4 regions of the Paenibacillus sp. FSL L8-0502 genome follow, and region 2 is predicted to be linked to each of the others. Evidence: predicted binding sites of a transcription regulator. Region 2 holds the regulator's gene; each other region holds the start of a gene.

Region 1 (3,665 bases), 2.4 Mb from region 2:
TGGCAGCACTGGATGATCTGATTTCAGTGTGTAACGGATTGTATTGGAAATTGCGCCTCCGCCGGAGTAAAATGGAAGAGTAACACTATACTGGCGTGTGGAGGTTGGCAGCGATGACATTACCCTCAATTTTTGTTGCGCATGGTTCACCGACACTGGCTGTAGAAAATAACGCATATACCAGCTTTCTTGCAAAGCTGGGCGCGAGCCTGCCCCGACCCAAAGGAATTGTCATTTTTTCCGCGCATTGGGATAGCCCCGATCAATGTATTGGCGCCGATGATCAGCATGCAGCGTTGCACGATTTCTATGGCTTTCCTGAAGAAATGTACTCAATCGATTACCCTGCACCAGGCGATCCAAAGCTGTATGAGGAGATAGAGCATCTGTTCAGTCAGCATAACTTGTTCCACCAGCCGGTTCGGAACCGGGGACTGGATCATGGAGCATGGGTGGTTTTGCGGCATATATATCCTGATGCGGACATACCGGTCGTACCGTTATCTATTGATTCTCGGCGCGCTCCTCAAGAGCAATACGAGATTGGACGGATGCTGGCGCCGTTGCGAGAACAAGGGATTTTGATTATCGGTAGCGGCGGATTGGTCCACAACTTGCGGACACTCAAGCAGACGAGTGAGCCAGCCGATTGGGCCGTTCAATATGATGACTGGATTGCACAGCAGCTTCAAGACTGGAATTTACGTCACTTATTCCAATATGACAAGAAGGCTCCATATGCCAAACAAGCGGTACCTTCTTATGGAATAGAGCATTTTTCACCTTTGTTTTATGCGATGGGGGCTGCGGATCAGGAGCGCTCCGCGCATAAGCTTTTTCAGTCGTATGTCCTTGGCTCGCTGAGTCTCAATTGTTGGGCTTTTGGTCAAGAAAGTGATACGTAAATGTAAAAAAGAACTTCCGAATCCACATGCTGTGTGGGAATGGAAGTTCTTTTGTGTTTTTTGCGTCTTCGATTAATTAGAAGGCACGTTCTTTTTTAGCCAAGTGGATACCTGCGAAGTACGTTGATCTCCATTTTGATCCAACAGTGTCATAAATGCTTTCAGCTTTTGAATATAGGTGCTCTTCGAATCCATATTACGTTGAACGAACCATTGATACCCTTTTTTGGCATACGGATGAATCTTCCCGGTATCATGATCGAATAATGGCGTATTGTTCGTGCCGTAGAAAGTATAGAAAAAGTACAGATCGTGCAATTTTTTTATAGCTTGTGTACGATTGGAATGTGGATATTGGTTTAAAAACAATTCCTGTGCCAGCACTCGTCCGGCTAACTGTTGATAGCCGATACGGAGCGCGGCATCTTTGGTAGCAGCCTGTCCGGATTCCATCGACATGATGTCAATATAGCTGCGGATATCTGCCGTGGTGTGCTTCCCGAATACTTTATATTTTTCATAGTTGATGATTGGGTAATACATGCCTTCTGCGGTTTCAAGTTTGTAGCCGGCATCTCTTGTTTGAGTTAGCAACTTTTTCAGGTTCGCATCGCTTGTACGGCTGATTACATTTGTGAACGAATCACCGGGTTTATAGATTTGATTTATTTTGGTTTGAACAGAGGTCGGGTATAGGGTCTGTGCATAGGAATCCAATTGCTGGTTCTGTGCATTTTCCAGATGAAGCACCATGAGGGTAGCTTGAGAAGCTGGAATGGATTGAATATGCTTTTGCAAATAAGTGAATGCCTGAGATAGCTTGCCGGGTTGGCCTAGTAGCTGCTCGAAGGTCTTGGAGATATGTTGTACACTTTCTGCCTGAGATGTCGTAGTAGACGTCGCCGCTTGGGCTGATGCCGTATATCCCGATCCCATAGTCTGCACTGTGAAAGTTACTGCTGCGAGCATGAGATAGGCTTTGGTGATTTTTTTCATGATATAACCCTCCATTACGTTCTTTGATGTAACTGTAGTGTATAGGGTAAATGTATCGTGAGCATTCCATGTTGTATCCAACTTGTAAACGTTTGGGGAGGATAATGAATCCGATAAAAGAGTCCGAGTTAGGAGGAGCTAAAATCCTCCTTGTGAGCATAACAGCGCAAAAAAATAACCATTATCCCGGAGGATAACGGTTATTTGGGGGATGTTTAAGCGATTTTTCGACTAGGGTCCGCTGGAAAGGTATCTTTATTTTTACCAAACAGTCCACGCAGGAAGGGCAGTACCCAACGGTCAAAGCCAATTCTTCCGGCATTTGCGCCAGCAACTACGAGGAAGATTTCAAACAGCAGGTAGATTGCATTGGTGCTTACTGTACCCGAGAACAGGAACGAGAAGTTCATAACCATGGCCATCAAAGCAGCCAGTGTAGTCAATGTACCGAGAAGCAGGCCAACCCCGACCAAGAACTCACCCAACGGGATCAGGACGTTGAACAAACCTACATTCGGCAGGGCAAAGGCTTCGAGGAACGATCCCCACCAGCCTTGTACAGCGGGATGGTCTCCACCTGTTTTAGCAATGGCCCCCGAGATAAATCCGCCTGCATCGAATCCACCTGTCAGCTTTTCAAGTCCGTGAGTCATCCATTCATAACCTAGATAAACCCGTACGACAGTCAGCAACCACATTGCGACTTTGTTCTCACGTAACCAGCTATTAAACATTCAAACCACTCCTCTTTCTTAATCTATAATGTTGGTTGTATTTCATTTTGTTGGGATGATCATCTTTGCTACACCTTTATTGTAGTAGGTTCAGTTACAGTTATTTGTGATAAAAATCACAAAGTCTGAATATTTTTAAAATTTTAATGTCTTCAGATAAGTATTCTATAGAGAGGTCATGCTTCAATCAAGACAAAAACAGGAAATAAAGCTTATAATGAGAAAAATAACGAAGTGGAGGGATGAACTTGTCCGGGCCCATTTCCCAACGAAATCATTGGTTGCGTGTAATGGCCTCAGCTCTGTTATGCATGACGCTGATGTCTTGTTCTGCTATGTCCAATACGGGAGATACTGAACCCGTTCCTCAACCGACCAAGCATAAAACAGAGAAGGAGGCGCTTGAACCGCCGAAGGAGCAGTCTACTCCGGCATTTACAGCTCCGCTTACCGGTCTTCCGGTGGAGCAGCCAGTTTTGGAGCGACCGCTCGCTGTCATGATTAACAATGCTCCAGCAGCACGTCCGCAGGCAGGACTTAGTCAGGCAGATATGGTATATGAAGTTCTTGCAGAAGGCGGAATTACCCGTCTGGTCGCTTTTTTCCAAAGTCATGGCGGAGATGTAAAGGTTGGTCCGGTCCGTAGCATTCGTCCGTATTTGATTGAGCTGGGCGAAACTTATGGTGCGTTGCCGATACACGCAGGGGGAAGCACAGATGCCTATGCGATTTTACAGCAGCAGCGGAAGGAACATTTAGATGAGATTTCAAATGGAGGGGCATACTTCTGGCGAAGCAAAGATCGTCGTCCTCCGCATAATCTATACACGGACGTGAATAGACTGCGCAAAGGAAGCGATAGTAAAGGGTATGCTACGCATACGGACGTTCCAGTATATACTTACCTTAAATCCGGCGAAACCCCAGTTATGGTGGACGAGACTGCAACATCTTTACAAATCCGGTTTTTGCTTAAAAGCTACCGGGTATCTTATACCTATGATCCAGCGGATCAACAATATAAGCGTTT
Region 2 (3,665 bases):
GGATCAGGCGGGAGCTTTGGAAAATCAGCTATATGTAACGATGAGCGAAATTTTGCGCAAGGGCGACAAGCTGATGCTGGACGTCAAGGAAGAACATGACGATTATGCGGCGGATAGCCTTATTACAGATATCACGGGTCTGCTCAAGGATTTGGCGGGGATTCGAGAAAATTTGCGCTTTTTTATCCGACTCGATGATGAAACAACCGTATACTGGCTCGAGGCAAGCGGGCAATTCCGTAGTAAATCATTGCAATTTTATGCGGTACCCGTCGATGTGAGCCGCCAGTTGAAAGAAATGTTTTTTGACAAAAAAAGAAGCATTATTCTGACTTCTGCTACCTTGTCGGTAGATAAGTCGTTTCAGTACATGATCGATCAGCTCGGCTTACAGGAGGCCGCAGATCAAGAGCGGCTGATGACTTCGCAGCTCCCGTCACCCTTTAATTACAGGGATCAGGTGTTGCTGGTTATTCCACGGGATTTCCCAAGTGTGAAGGGCAGTGTAGGAGATGCGCATTTTGTAGATATGCTCGTTAGCTCTCTAGGAGCGACTGCTCAGGCGACACGTGGGAGAATGCTCGTTCTGTTTACGTCCTATCGGATGCTCCGGCAAGTGTATGAGCCGCTCAAAGAGGCCTTAGCATCCAGCGAAATTACTGTGCTGGGACAAGGTGTGGACAGTGGAAGTCGCAGCAAGCTAACCCGCCGGTTTCAGGAAGCGAAAGCTTCTGTATTGCTGGGGACCAGCAGTTTCTGGGAAGGCGTCGATATTCCGGGGAAGGCTCTGACTTGTCTAGCCATTGTTCGCTTGCCGTTTCAACCGCCGAATCACCCGCTGCTGGAGGCAAAAAGCGAACTGCTCCAGCAGCAGAAGAAGAATCCATTTATGAAGCTGTCTGTACCGCAAGCGGTCATTCGCTTCAAACAGGGATTTGGTCGGTTGGTACGTACAGCGAACGACCACGGGGTCGTTATCGTTTATGATACGCGTGTGATTGAATCCTATTACGGAAAGCACTTTTTGTACTCGTTACCGGGACCAAAAATGGAGCATATGCCATCGGAGCAAATGGTGCCCCGCATCGCCGAATGGCTCCAATCCGCCCCGGAGACAGAGGCATAACGGACGGACATAAGTATGTTCGTTACAATTAGGGGGAGCAAGTATGAAATCAGATAAAATTTCAGAGGCTGTCGTACGGAGGTTACCCGTATATTTACGTTATCTGAATGCACTGCACAAACGGGAGGTGGCTACGGTCTCTTCTCAAGAGCTGGGACAGAGGCTAGATTTGAACCCGGCCCAAATCCGTAAAGATCTTGCTTATTTTGGAGATTTTGGTCGGAAGGGTATCGGTTATGATGTTTCTTATCTCATTGAGAAAATACGCCATATCCTGAAAATCGACCAACAAATTAATGTAGTATTGGTCGGAGCGGGTAATCTGGGGCAAGCCCTTTCGAATTATAACGCTTATTTAAAAGACAATATGAAGATTGTGGCGGTATTTGATGCGTTTCCGGATAAGGTAGGAACCAAGATCAATACATTGGTCGTGCAACCGATGGATGAACTGGAAGCGACTGTGAAAGAAAAAAACATTCGAATCGGGATTATTACCGTACCTGATTTTGAAGCACAGCACGTGGCTGATAGGCTTATTGATAGCGGAATTGGAGCGATCCTGAACTTTGCACCGACTACTCTCAAGGCACCAGCCAACATTCGGATTCATGCCACAGACTTTACAACTGATTTGCTTAGCCTCGCTTATTATTTGGAGGACGGAAAGGAAGAAGCACAATATGACAGTGAATAAATGGATGATTAAAAACGGATCTTTTGCCGTAAATGGACCAGAAGCAGGGGTAGTCCATGGTTTTATGATTGTGGAGGATAGTCGTATTACTTATATTGGCGAAACCTTGCCTGCGGGTGAGGAAGAGACGGAAGCGATCGATGGTAAAGGGCTATTGTTTTTACCTGGTCTGATCAATACTCATGGTCATGCGGCGATGTCTCTACTGCGTGGGCATGGAGATGATTTGGCACTTCAAGTATGGCTTCAGGAAAAAATGTGGCCTATGGAAGCCAAGTTTACATCTACAGACGTGTACTGGGGTACGTCCTTGTCTGTGCTGGAAATGCTGAAAGGTGGAACAACAACCTTCCTCGATATGTACGATCATATGGATGAGGTGGCTCGTGTGGCTGAAGAGTCAGGTATTCGTGCAAGTCTGATGCGTGGAGCAATTGGACTATGTTCGGAGGAAGAACAGCGAATCAAGCTGGCAGAGGCCGTGACTTTTGCGCGTAACTGGCACGGTAAAGCAGACGGCCGTATTACAACGATGATGTCACCGCATGCGCCATATACATGTCCACCTGCGTTTATTGAAAAATTCGTACAAGCTGCGCATGATCTGGACTTGCCACTGCATACGCACATGTCTGAGACGATCGCCGAAGTAGAGCAAAACGTACGCGACTACGGTTTGCGTCCGGTTGCACACTTGGATAAGCTTGGCTTTTTCTCCCGTCCTTCGCTTGTTGCCCATGGCGTTCATTTGAACGACGAAGAAATAGCTTTACTGGCAGAACGTGGTGTAGCGGTTTCCCACAATCCTGGCAGCAACTTGAAGCTGGCAAGTGGTGTGGCAAGAGTGCCTGAATTGCTGCGTGCAGGGGTTACGGTTTCTCTCGGAACGGATGGTCCTGCCAGCAATAATAACCTGGATATGTTCGAGGAAATGCGTCTGGCAGCACTTATTCACAAGGGTGTATCCGGTGACCCTACGGCAGTTCCTGCAAGTGAAGCGCTGCGTCTGGCAACAGAATACGGTGCAAAGTCGATTGGTTTAAAAGAAGTAGGAGCGTTGGCAGCAGGCAACAAGGCTGACTTTATCGCGCTGGATCTGAATCAGGCACATTTCTTGCCGCGTACAGATCTTATTTCCCATGCGGTATACTCTGCAAGCGCCAAGGACGTGGCTCATGTGTGGGTAGACGGTCGTCAGGTTGTGAAAAACGGCGAATGCCTGACTATGGACGAGGAACGTATCAAACATGAGGCACAAGCCGCCTTTGAAGGGCTGCTGTCGCGCTAATTCAGGTGTCACATCCCCTTAGAGAGGAAGCACGGGTTTGAAAAATAAGAAAAAATGGATAGCGGTCGCCATTTTGGCCGTGATACTGATCCTGGTCAGCATTTTCTGGTATTATTCCTATGTTACTCAAGACCAGGTGGCTGAGAAAAATGCCGCTATCATTAAGGCCAAGCAATCAGGTGGTCTGGTTAGCACGACTCAAACATGGAAGTCTGTGTGGGATCAGGTATATTGGGTGGTTCAAGGGAAAAATGCACAGAATGAAAATATAATGGTATGGGTTCCTTTTCAAAAAGTGGAGGGACAACCTAACGTACCTGCCGCAGATAATAGCGGTGTTCATACCGAGCTGCTGAAGAACGGAGTCGACGAGCAAAAAATGACGGCGCTAATTCAGCAGCAGCTTCCAGGTGTGAAAATTGTAAGCCTCCAGCCGAGTGTGTTCAATGGCGAATATGTGTGGCAGCTGTTTTACGATGATGGAAGCCATCATTACTATGCCTTTTACCGTTTTTCAGATGGGGGAGCGACGGGGGTAAAGTATACTTTGCCCA
Region 3 (3,665 bases), 150 kb from region 2:
CAATAACTTAAAACAAAAATTCATGGATATCCGTAAACGGATTTACAAGTACCCACGTCTGGGCCAAAAAGCACAATTTGTAGCTATCCCTACAACATCGGGTACAGGTTCCGAAGTTACATCGTTCGCAGTAATTACGGACAAAAACCTGGGCGACACGAAGTACCCACTGGCTGACTATGAGTTGACTCCTGATGTGGCAATTATTGACCCAGTGTTTGTATATTCGCTGCCTAAAACAGCTGTAGCGGACACAGGTATGGACGTTCTGACACATGCTATCGAGGCTTACGTGTCCGTAATGGCTAATGACTACACAGATGGTCTGGCAATTAAAGCCATTCAATTGGTATTCCAATACCTAGAACAATCGGCTCTGACCGGTGATAAGCTGGCTCGTGAAAAAATGCATAATGCTTCCACACTTGCTGGTATGGCGTTTGCTAATGCATTCTTGGGCATTAACCACAGTCTTGCACATAAATGGGGTGGACAATACCATACAGCGCATGGCCGCACGAATGCCATTTTGATGCCGCACGTTATTCGTTATAATGCGAAAAAACCGACAAAATTTGCTTCGTTCCCTAAATATTCGCACTTTGTTGCGGATGAGCGTTATGCAGAAATCGCGCGCATACTGGGACTGCCTGCACGCACCACCGAAGAAGGGGTTAACAGCTTGATCGAAGCGATCCGTAAAATGAACAAAACACTCGGTATCGAGGAATCGTTCCAACAAATCGGTTTCGATGCGAAAGATTTCGAATCACGTGTAGATTATCTGGCTGACCGCGCATTTGAAGATCAATGTACAACTGCGAATCCTAAGTTGCCACTGGTTACTGAGTTGGCTGATGTCTATCGCAATGCCTTCTACGGACGTTTTGACCAATAATATAATAGGTAAGAAGAGGCTTGTGAAAAAGCATTTTCTCGTTCAATACCGATGCAGGCTCTCTATATAGAGGGCCTGTTGGTTTGGGAAGGGAGGTGAAAGGCAAGGCTAAGGATATAGGCGCGAAGCTAGGGAAAATAAAGTGACAAAAATCACTCATATTGTGATTTTTGTCACATACTACACTCTATCATTATTCTACAATAAGGGTGTAAGAAAGGTCCCGACACTGAGCGTAAGGCATCGGTGAACAGGCCGGGCTCAAGAAATAGCTTTATCGTGAAAAAAATCACAAGTCCGGAAGACCAAACAATTTGGAGGGATTTACATGTCGGTGATTGAGAGAGAATTACAAGAGCAACAATCTGGCTGGAGAGGTTTTAAAAAAGGCAAATGGACTAAAGAAGTCAACGTCAACGATTTTATTGAAACCAATATCTTACCTTATGTTGGCAATGAAGAATTTTTGGTTGGTCCTACGGCCAACACAACTGCATTGTGGGATATTGTATCCGATCTTACCAAAAAAGAGTTGGCAAACGGCGGCGTGCTTGATGTAGACGTGAATACGCCATCCACTATTATTTCACATAAACCGGGTTATCTAGACCGGGATAAAGAGCAAATTGTCGGTGTACAAACAGATGCTCCATTCAAACGTTCTTTACAGCCGTTTGGCGGAATTCGAATGATGATCGACGCTTGCAAAGCCTATGGTTTTGAAGTGCCAGAAAGTATCATTGATATCTTCACTCATATTCGTAAAACTCACAACCAAGGTGTATTTGACGCTTATACAGATGAAATGAGAGCAGCTCGTAAAGCTGGTATCATTACTGGTCTGCCAGATGCATACGGCCGTGGTCGTATTATCGGTGACTATCGTCGTGTAGCTTTATACGGTGCAGACTTCTTGATCCAAGATAAAAAGCTGCAACTGAAAAGCCTTGAAGTTGATTCCATGGAAGAAGACGTAATTCGTCTGCGTGAGGAAATTTCCGAGCAAATTCGTGCTTTGAATGAACTGAAACAAATGGCTGCTGAGCACGGTTTTGATATTTCAAAACCTGCTAACAATGCGAAAGAAGCTTTCCAATGGGTATATTTTGGATATCTTGCAGCAATCAAAGAACAAAATGGTGCAGCAATGTCCTTAGGGCGTGTATCTTCCTTCCTTGATATTTACTCTCAACGTGATATGGAAGAGGGTACAATGACAGAAGAACAAGCTCAAGAACTGGTCGATCATTTTGTTATGAAATTGCGTATTGTTAAGTTCTTGCGCACACCTGACTATAATGAACTGTTCAGTGGAGATCCAACTTGGGTTACTGAGTCCATTGGTGGTATGTCCGTAACTGGAGAAACTCGGGTAACTAAAAACAGCTTCCGTTTCCTGCACACCCTCTACAATCTGGGACCTGCACCGGAACCGAACCTGACTGTACTGTGGTCGGAAAAATTGCCTGAAGGCTTCAAAAAATATTGTGCGAAAGTTTCTATTGAAACTAGCTCCATTCAGTACGAGAATGACGATCTGATGCGTCCGATTTATGGAGACGACTATGGTATTGCTTGTTGTGTATCGGCAATGAAAATCGGTAAACAAATGCAATTCTTTGGTGCTCGTGCTAACTTGGCTAAAGCTCTGCTGTATGCAATTAACGGTGGTAAAGATGAAAAATCTGGCGTCCAAGTAGGGCCTGAATTCCCAGCCATTACAGGTGAAGTTCTGGATTATGAAGAAGTGTTGAGTCGCTTCAAACCTATGATGGAATGGTTGGCAAAACTGTATATGAACACTTTGAATGTTATTCACTACATGCATGATAAATATAGCTACGAACGCATTGAAATGGCGTTGCATGATCGTGATATTCTCCGCACCATGGCTTGTGGTATTGCGGGTCTGTCAGTTGCTACCGACTCCTTGAGTGCCATTAAATTTGCAAAAGTTAAACCAATCCGTAACGAAAAAGGGATTGCTGTGGACTTTGAAATTGAAGGCGAATACCCTTGCTACGGTAACAACGATGACCGTGTAGATAACATCGCTGTGGAACTGGTAGAGAGCTTCATGAGCATGATTCGCAAGCATAAAGCTTATCGTAATGCGCTTCCTACTCAATCTGTACTGACTATTACTTCTAACGTGGTGTATGGTAAGAAAACAGGTACAACACCGGATGGACGTAAAGCAGGCGAACCGTTTGCACCAGGGGCAAACCCAATGCACGGCCGTGATAAAAAAGGTGCTTTGGCATCTCTGAGTTCCGTAGCCAAATTGCCTTATGAACACAGTCTGGATGGTATCTCGAACACCTTCTCTATCGTGCCTAAAGCACTGGGTAAAGAAGAAGAAACACGCAAAACAAACCTCGTTTCGATGATGGATGGTTATTTTGGAAGCCACGCACATCATCTGAATGTCAATGTGTTTGCTCGCGAACAACTGTTGGATGCAATGGAACACCCAGAAAACTATCCACAGCTGACGATCCGTGTTTCCGGTTATGCCGTTAACTTTATCAAGCTGACTCGTGAACAACAATTGGATGTTATTAACCGTACTTTCCACGGTACAATGTAAATAAGTATTACAATGACGCACGCATAGCGGATGCGGGAAGGATGATGCAACATGTTGAAAGGACACATACACTCATTGGAAACCTTCGGGACCGTCGATGGTCCCGGCATCCGCTTCGTGCTCTTTATGCAAGGATGCTTGTTGAAATGTCAGTATTGCCATAATCCGGACACTTGG
Region 4 (3,665 bases), 160 kb from region 2:
TGTACCATCATAGGGTCTGTGATAATAGCTACACGTGTGATATCAGGCATTTTAGCAAGATACTGTGTCGAATTTTTTTCAAAATAGATTTTGGAAGGTACTTTGAACCATTGCATATTCACCGTCCGTTTCGCCACCCTTTTCACATTAATCAGATTGACTGCCGATACGTTCGACGAAGTCGAGTTACGACCGTACGAACCGCAACCAAGTGTCAACGAAGGAAGATTGGTGTTGTAAATGTCGCCAATTGCACCATGTGTGGAAGGTGCATTTACAATGATACGTCCTGTTTGCAAACGGTTTGCAAACCGAGCGATAACATCCTCATCGTTCGAATGAATAGCGGACGAGTGACCCATGCCCCCGAATTCCACGACTTCAGCAGCGCGTTGAATACCTTGTTCCGCATTTTTTACTTTATAGCAAGCCAATACAGGACTCAATTTTTCCGCAGACAATGGGAATTTTGTTCCTACCCCTTCAATCTCAGCGACCAAAATTTTAGTTCCTGCTGGTACTGTAATACCACTCATTTCAGCAATTTTCACAGCAGACTGCCCGACAATAGCTGGGTTCACTGCACATTTCTCGACATTCATAGCTCCTTGAGTGAGCTTAGCTGCTTCTTCTTTATTTACAAAATAGCAACCGTTAGCGATCATCAATTTTTTCACTTGTTCGAAGATTGGCTCTTCGATAATAACCGCTTGCTCCGAAGCACAAATCATACCGTTATCAAAAGATTTCGAGAGGATAAGATCGTTCACGGCCTGTTTGATATCTGCTGTTTTTTCAATAAAGCAAGGCACGTTACCAGGACCTACACCAAGTGCTGGTTTACCGCAGCTATAAGCTGCCTTAACCATGCCTGATCCACCAGTTGCCAAAATTAGCGCCACATCAGGGTGGTTCATCAATACATTGGTCTTATCCATCGAAGGTGCTTCAATCCATTGAATACAATCGGCCGGAGCACCATGTTTAACAGCTGCTTCGAGCAAGACGCGGGCTGCTTCCGCACTACACGATTGAGCAGATGGATGGAAACCGAAAATGATTGGGTTACGTGTTTTAATGGCAATCAGCGCTTTGAACATCGTAGTCGAAGTCGGGTTTGTCACTGGAGTGATCCCCATGATAATACCGACTGGCTCTGCTATCTTTTGAAAACTGTCAAAATCATTGTCTTCAATGACACCGACGGTTTTTTCATTTTTGATACTATGATAGATATATTCTGTTGCAAACATGTTTTTGGTGATTTTGTCCTCGTACACACCGCGTCCTGTTTCTTCAACAGCCAACTTCGCCAGGTACATGTGTTTATCCATCCCTGCGAGTGCCATAGCTTGTACGATTTCGTCAATCTGTTCCTGATTCATACTCATGAAAGCTTGCTGTGCCCGGTTCCCCCGGTCAATCAGCGTTTGAATATACTGCTCTGCGCTTTGCTCTTTTTGAATAACCTCGTTTTTAACAGCCATTTCCCTCATCCTCCTGTTATCTCGTGTACTATCTCTTGTTCACGCACTGATCGTAACACAGCTTTTCAAGATATATTGTGATTTTTTTCACAATCTATTTAAAATTTTATTTTATGAAGTGAATTAAATCACAAAGTTTGGAATTCTGCCACTTTTACCCCCTCTTCTTGCCCCAAAAACTCATTGCACAAGTATATAATGAATTTGAATTGATCAAGTTGCAGATAAAAAACATAGGATACAAAGGGGAAATGGACGATGAGAAACCCTACAAATGTAATGGAAGCCCGCGGCAACACCTGTTGCTTCTCGGAGGCCAGCTTCAACCGATTGCAAGTAATGATGAAAGATCGAGTTATGCCAGAAAGCTCGCATCTGTTCTGGGAAGGAGATACAGCGGATAAGCTGTTTTATATTAAGCGCGGACGCGTGAAAGTAACCAAAACAACGGATGAGGGCAAGGAACTTATTCTATATATGTATCAAAGCGGCGATCTTGTTGGTCAAGCCGATCCATTTTTCGGTACTAAGCATTCCTTTTCTGCTGAGGTTCTGGAAGACAGTGATATTGGCGTAATCGATCATACAGATTTGGAACTGCTTATTTGCCAGCATTGTGATTTTGCGATTGACTTTATGAAATGGATGGGTTCACATCACCGCATTACTCAGACTAAGTTCCGCGATTTGATGATGTACGGCAAGCCAGGCGCTTTATGTTCAACGCTCATTCGTCTATGCAATACCTATGGTGAGCCTCACGGCGAACATATCCTGATTCATAAAAAAATTACTCATACTGACTTATCAAATATGATCGGTGCGACCCGGGAAAGCGTAAACCGGATGCTTAGTGATCTACGTAAGAAAAATGCAGTTGAATATGATAATGGTATGATTGTTGTCAAAGATTTGGAAATGCTGCAAGGTGTATGTCATTGTGAACTATGCCCTCGTGAGATTTGCCGGATATAATAAATCGTTTTTTTATGTAAAAGGGAGTGTTATAAGCCACTATAGCTTATAACACTCCCTAATTTATTTCCACTCCCCTACTTATACAGGAGCAGTAGCGAAGCATTTTAATGACAGTCCTTCTTCTGGCAACACTCTTTAAAACTGTAAGCATAGATAACTTAAATTCCCCATCTCATAGCTTCTATGGATAACCTTGGCTTTGTTTGCAGGATTGCCACTCCCCATTGCAATAAACAACGGTACAAAGTGTTCTGCTCTGGGTACGGCCTGGCGAGCATACGGTGCTTCGCTTTCATAGTGATCCAAAGCCTCTATATCTCTACTTTGTACTTTTTCAATAATCCAATCATCAAAATCTATAGCCCAAGGTTCTGTTTTCGTTTCCCCCCATTTGACGATACGCAGATTATGAACAGTCACTCCACTACCAATGACCAGAATATCCTGTTCTCCCAGTCCTCGCAGCACTTCACCAATAGCATATTGTGCTTTGGGTGAGAGATATGGATTTACAGAGATCTGAACTACCGGAATGTCTGCCTCAGGATACATACGATGCAACAATGTCCAAGATCCATGATCCAATCCCCTCACCCGATCAGTTTCTACGTCAATGCCCTTTTGTTCATATAATTTTTTCAGCTTATTGGCCAGTTCCACAGAACCATGTGCTGGATATTTCACTGTGTACAGTTCCGGTGGAAAACCGCCAAAATCATAAATGGTATCGTACACGTCATCCATCGAACTGATTGTCAACGTTTGTGTTTCCCAATGAGCAGTAAAGATAACTATTGCTTTAGGACGAATACTTTTCCCCAGTTGCTCTAAAAATGAAGTATAGTCCGTCTGTTCAATAGCAAGCATCGGTGAGCCATGGGCCAAAAATAAAGATGGCATCATATAAAGATCCCCTTATCATCAACAATTTATTTTATTCATCAAGTAACTTTATGTAAGTAATGATACATAAGTAATAGAGTCATGTCAACACAGATTTTAACATACACTTAAAGGTCAAAGATTCTATAAATAAAGATTGATATAGGTATAATGTCATAGTAATATGTAACTAATAAATTTTAAAATTTCACTTTATTTCGATACAAAGGACTGGTTTCTATGGAGATACATACTTCTAATTGCCCAAAATGCGGTTCCGTTTTTCGTCAAAACCTTAGAAACCTCTGTAGTACTTGT

Evidence for each region. Region 2 encodes Rex, which represses fermentation and respiration genes when NADH is low (regulators of the CRP and FNR family bind a similar motif). Its sites were predicted from a motif close to TTGTGAAATATTTCACAA; they were not measured.
Region 1: a site for Rex is predicted at 2,740-2,757, ahead of NSQ57_RS04325 (DoxX family membrane protein). Genes of this name have one in related genera too.
Region 3: a site for Rex is predicted at 1,176-1,193, ahead of pflB (formate C-acetyltransferase). Genes of this name have one in related genera too.
Region 4: a site for Rex is predicted at 1,563-1,580, ahead of adhE (bifunctional acetaldehyde-CoA/alcohol dehydrogenase). Genes of this name have one in related genera too.

The regions. Positions count from the first base shown of each region.
Region 1 covers NZ_CP151958.1:964,778-968,442, forward strand. Annotated here, with positions in the region: gene NSQ57_RS04310 (alpha/beta fold hydrolase) at 1-21, shown strand, start outside; gene NSQ57_RS04315 (class III extradiol ring-cleavage dioxygenase) at 114-905, shown strand; gene NSQ57_RS04320 (hypothetical protein) at 978-1,901, opposite strand; gene NSQ57_RS04325 (DoxX family membrane protein) at 2,117-2,635, opposite strand; gene NSQ57_RS04330 (DUF3048 domain-containing protein) at 2,884-3,665, shown strand, end outside.
Region 2 covers NZ_CP151958.1:3,353,219-3,356,883, reverse strand. Annotated here, with positions in the region: gene dinG (ATP-dependent DNA helicase DinG) at 1-1,126, shown strand, start outside; gene NSQ57_RS14325 (redox-sensing transcriptional repressor Rex) at 1,170-1,823, shown strand; gene NSQ57_RS14320 (amidohydrolase) at 1,810-3,111, shown strand; gene NSQ57_RS14315 (DUF5590 domain-containing protein) at 3,149-3,665, shown strand, end outside.
Region 3 covers NZ_CP151958.1:3,507,841-3,511,505, reverse strand. Annotated here, with positions in the region: gene adhE (bifunctional acetaldehyde-CoA/alcohol dehydrogenase) at 1-898, shown strand, start outside; gene pflB (formate C-acetyltransferase) at 1,227-3,488, shown strand; gene pflA (pyruvate formate-lyase-activating protein) at 3,540-3,665, shown strand, end outside.
Region 4 covers NZ_CP151958.1:3,511,734-3,515,398, forward strand. Annotated here, with positions in the region: gene adhE (bifunctional acetaldehyde-CoA/alcohol dehydrogenase) at 1-1,487, opposite strand, end outside; gene NSQ57_RS15145 (Crp/Fnr family transcriptional regulator) at 1,746-2,462, shown strand; gene NSQ57_RS15150 (class III extradiol ring-cleavage dioxygenase) at 2,601-3,368, opposite strand.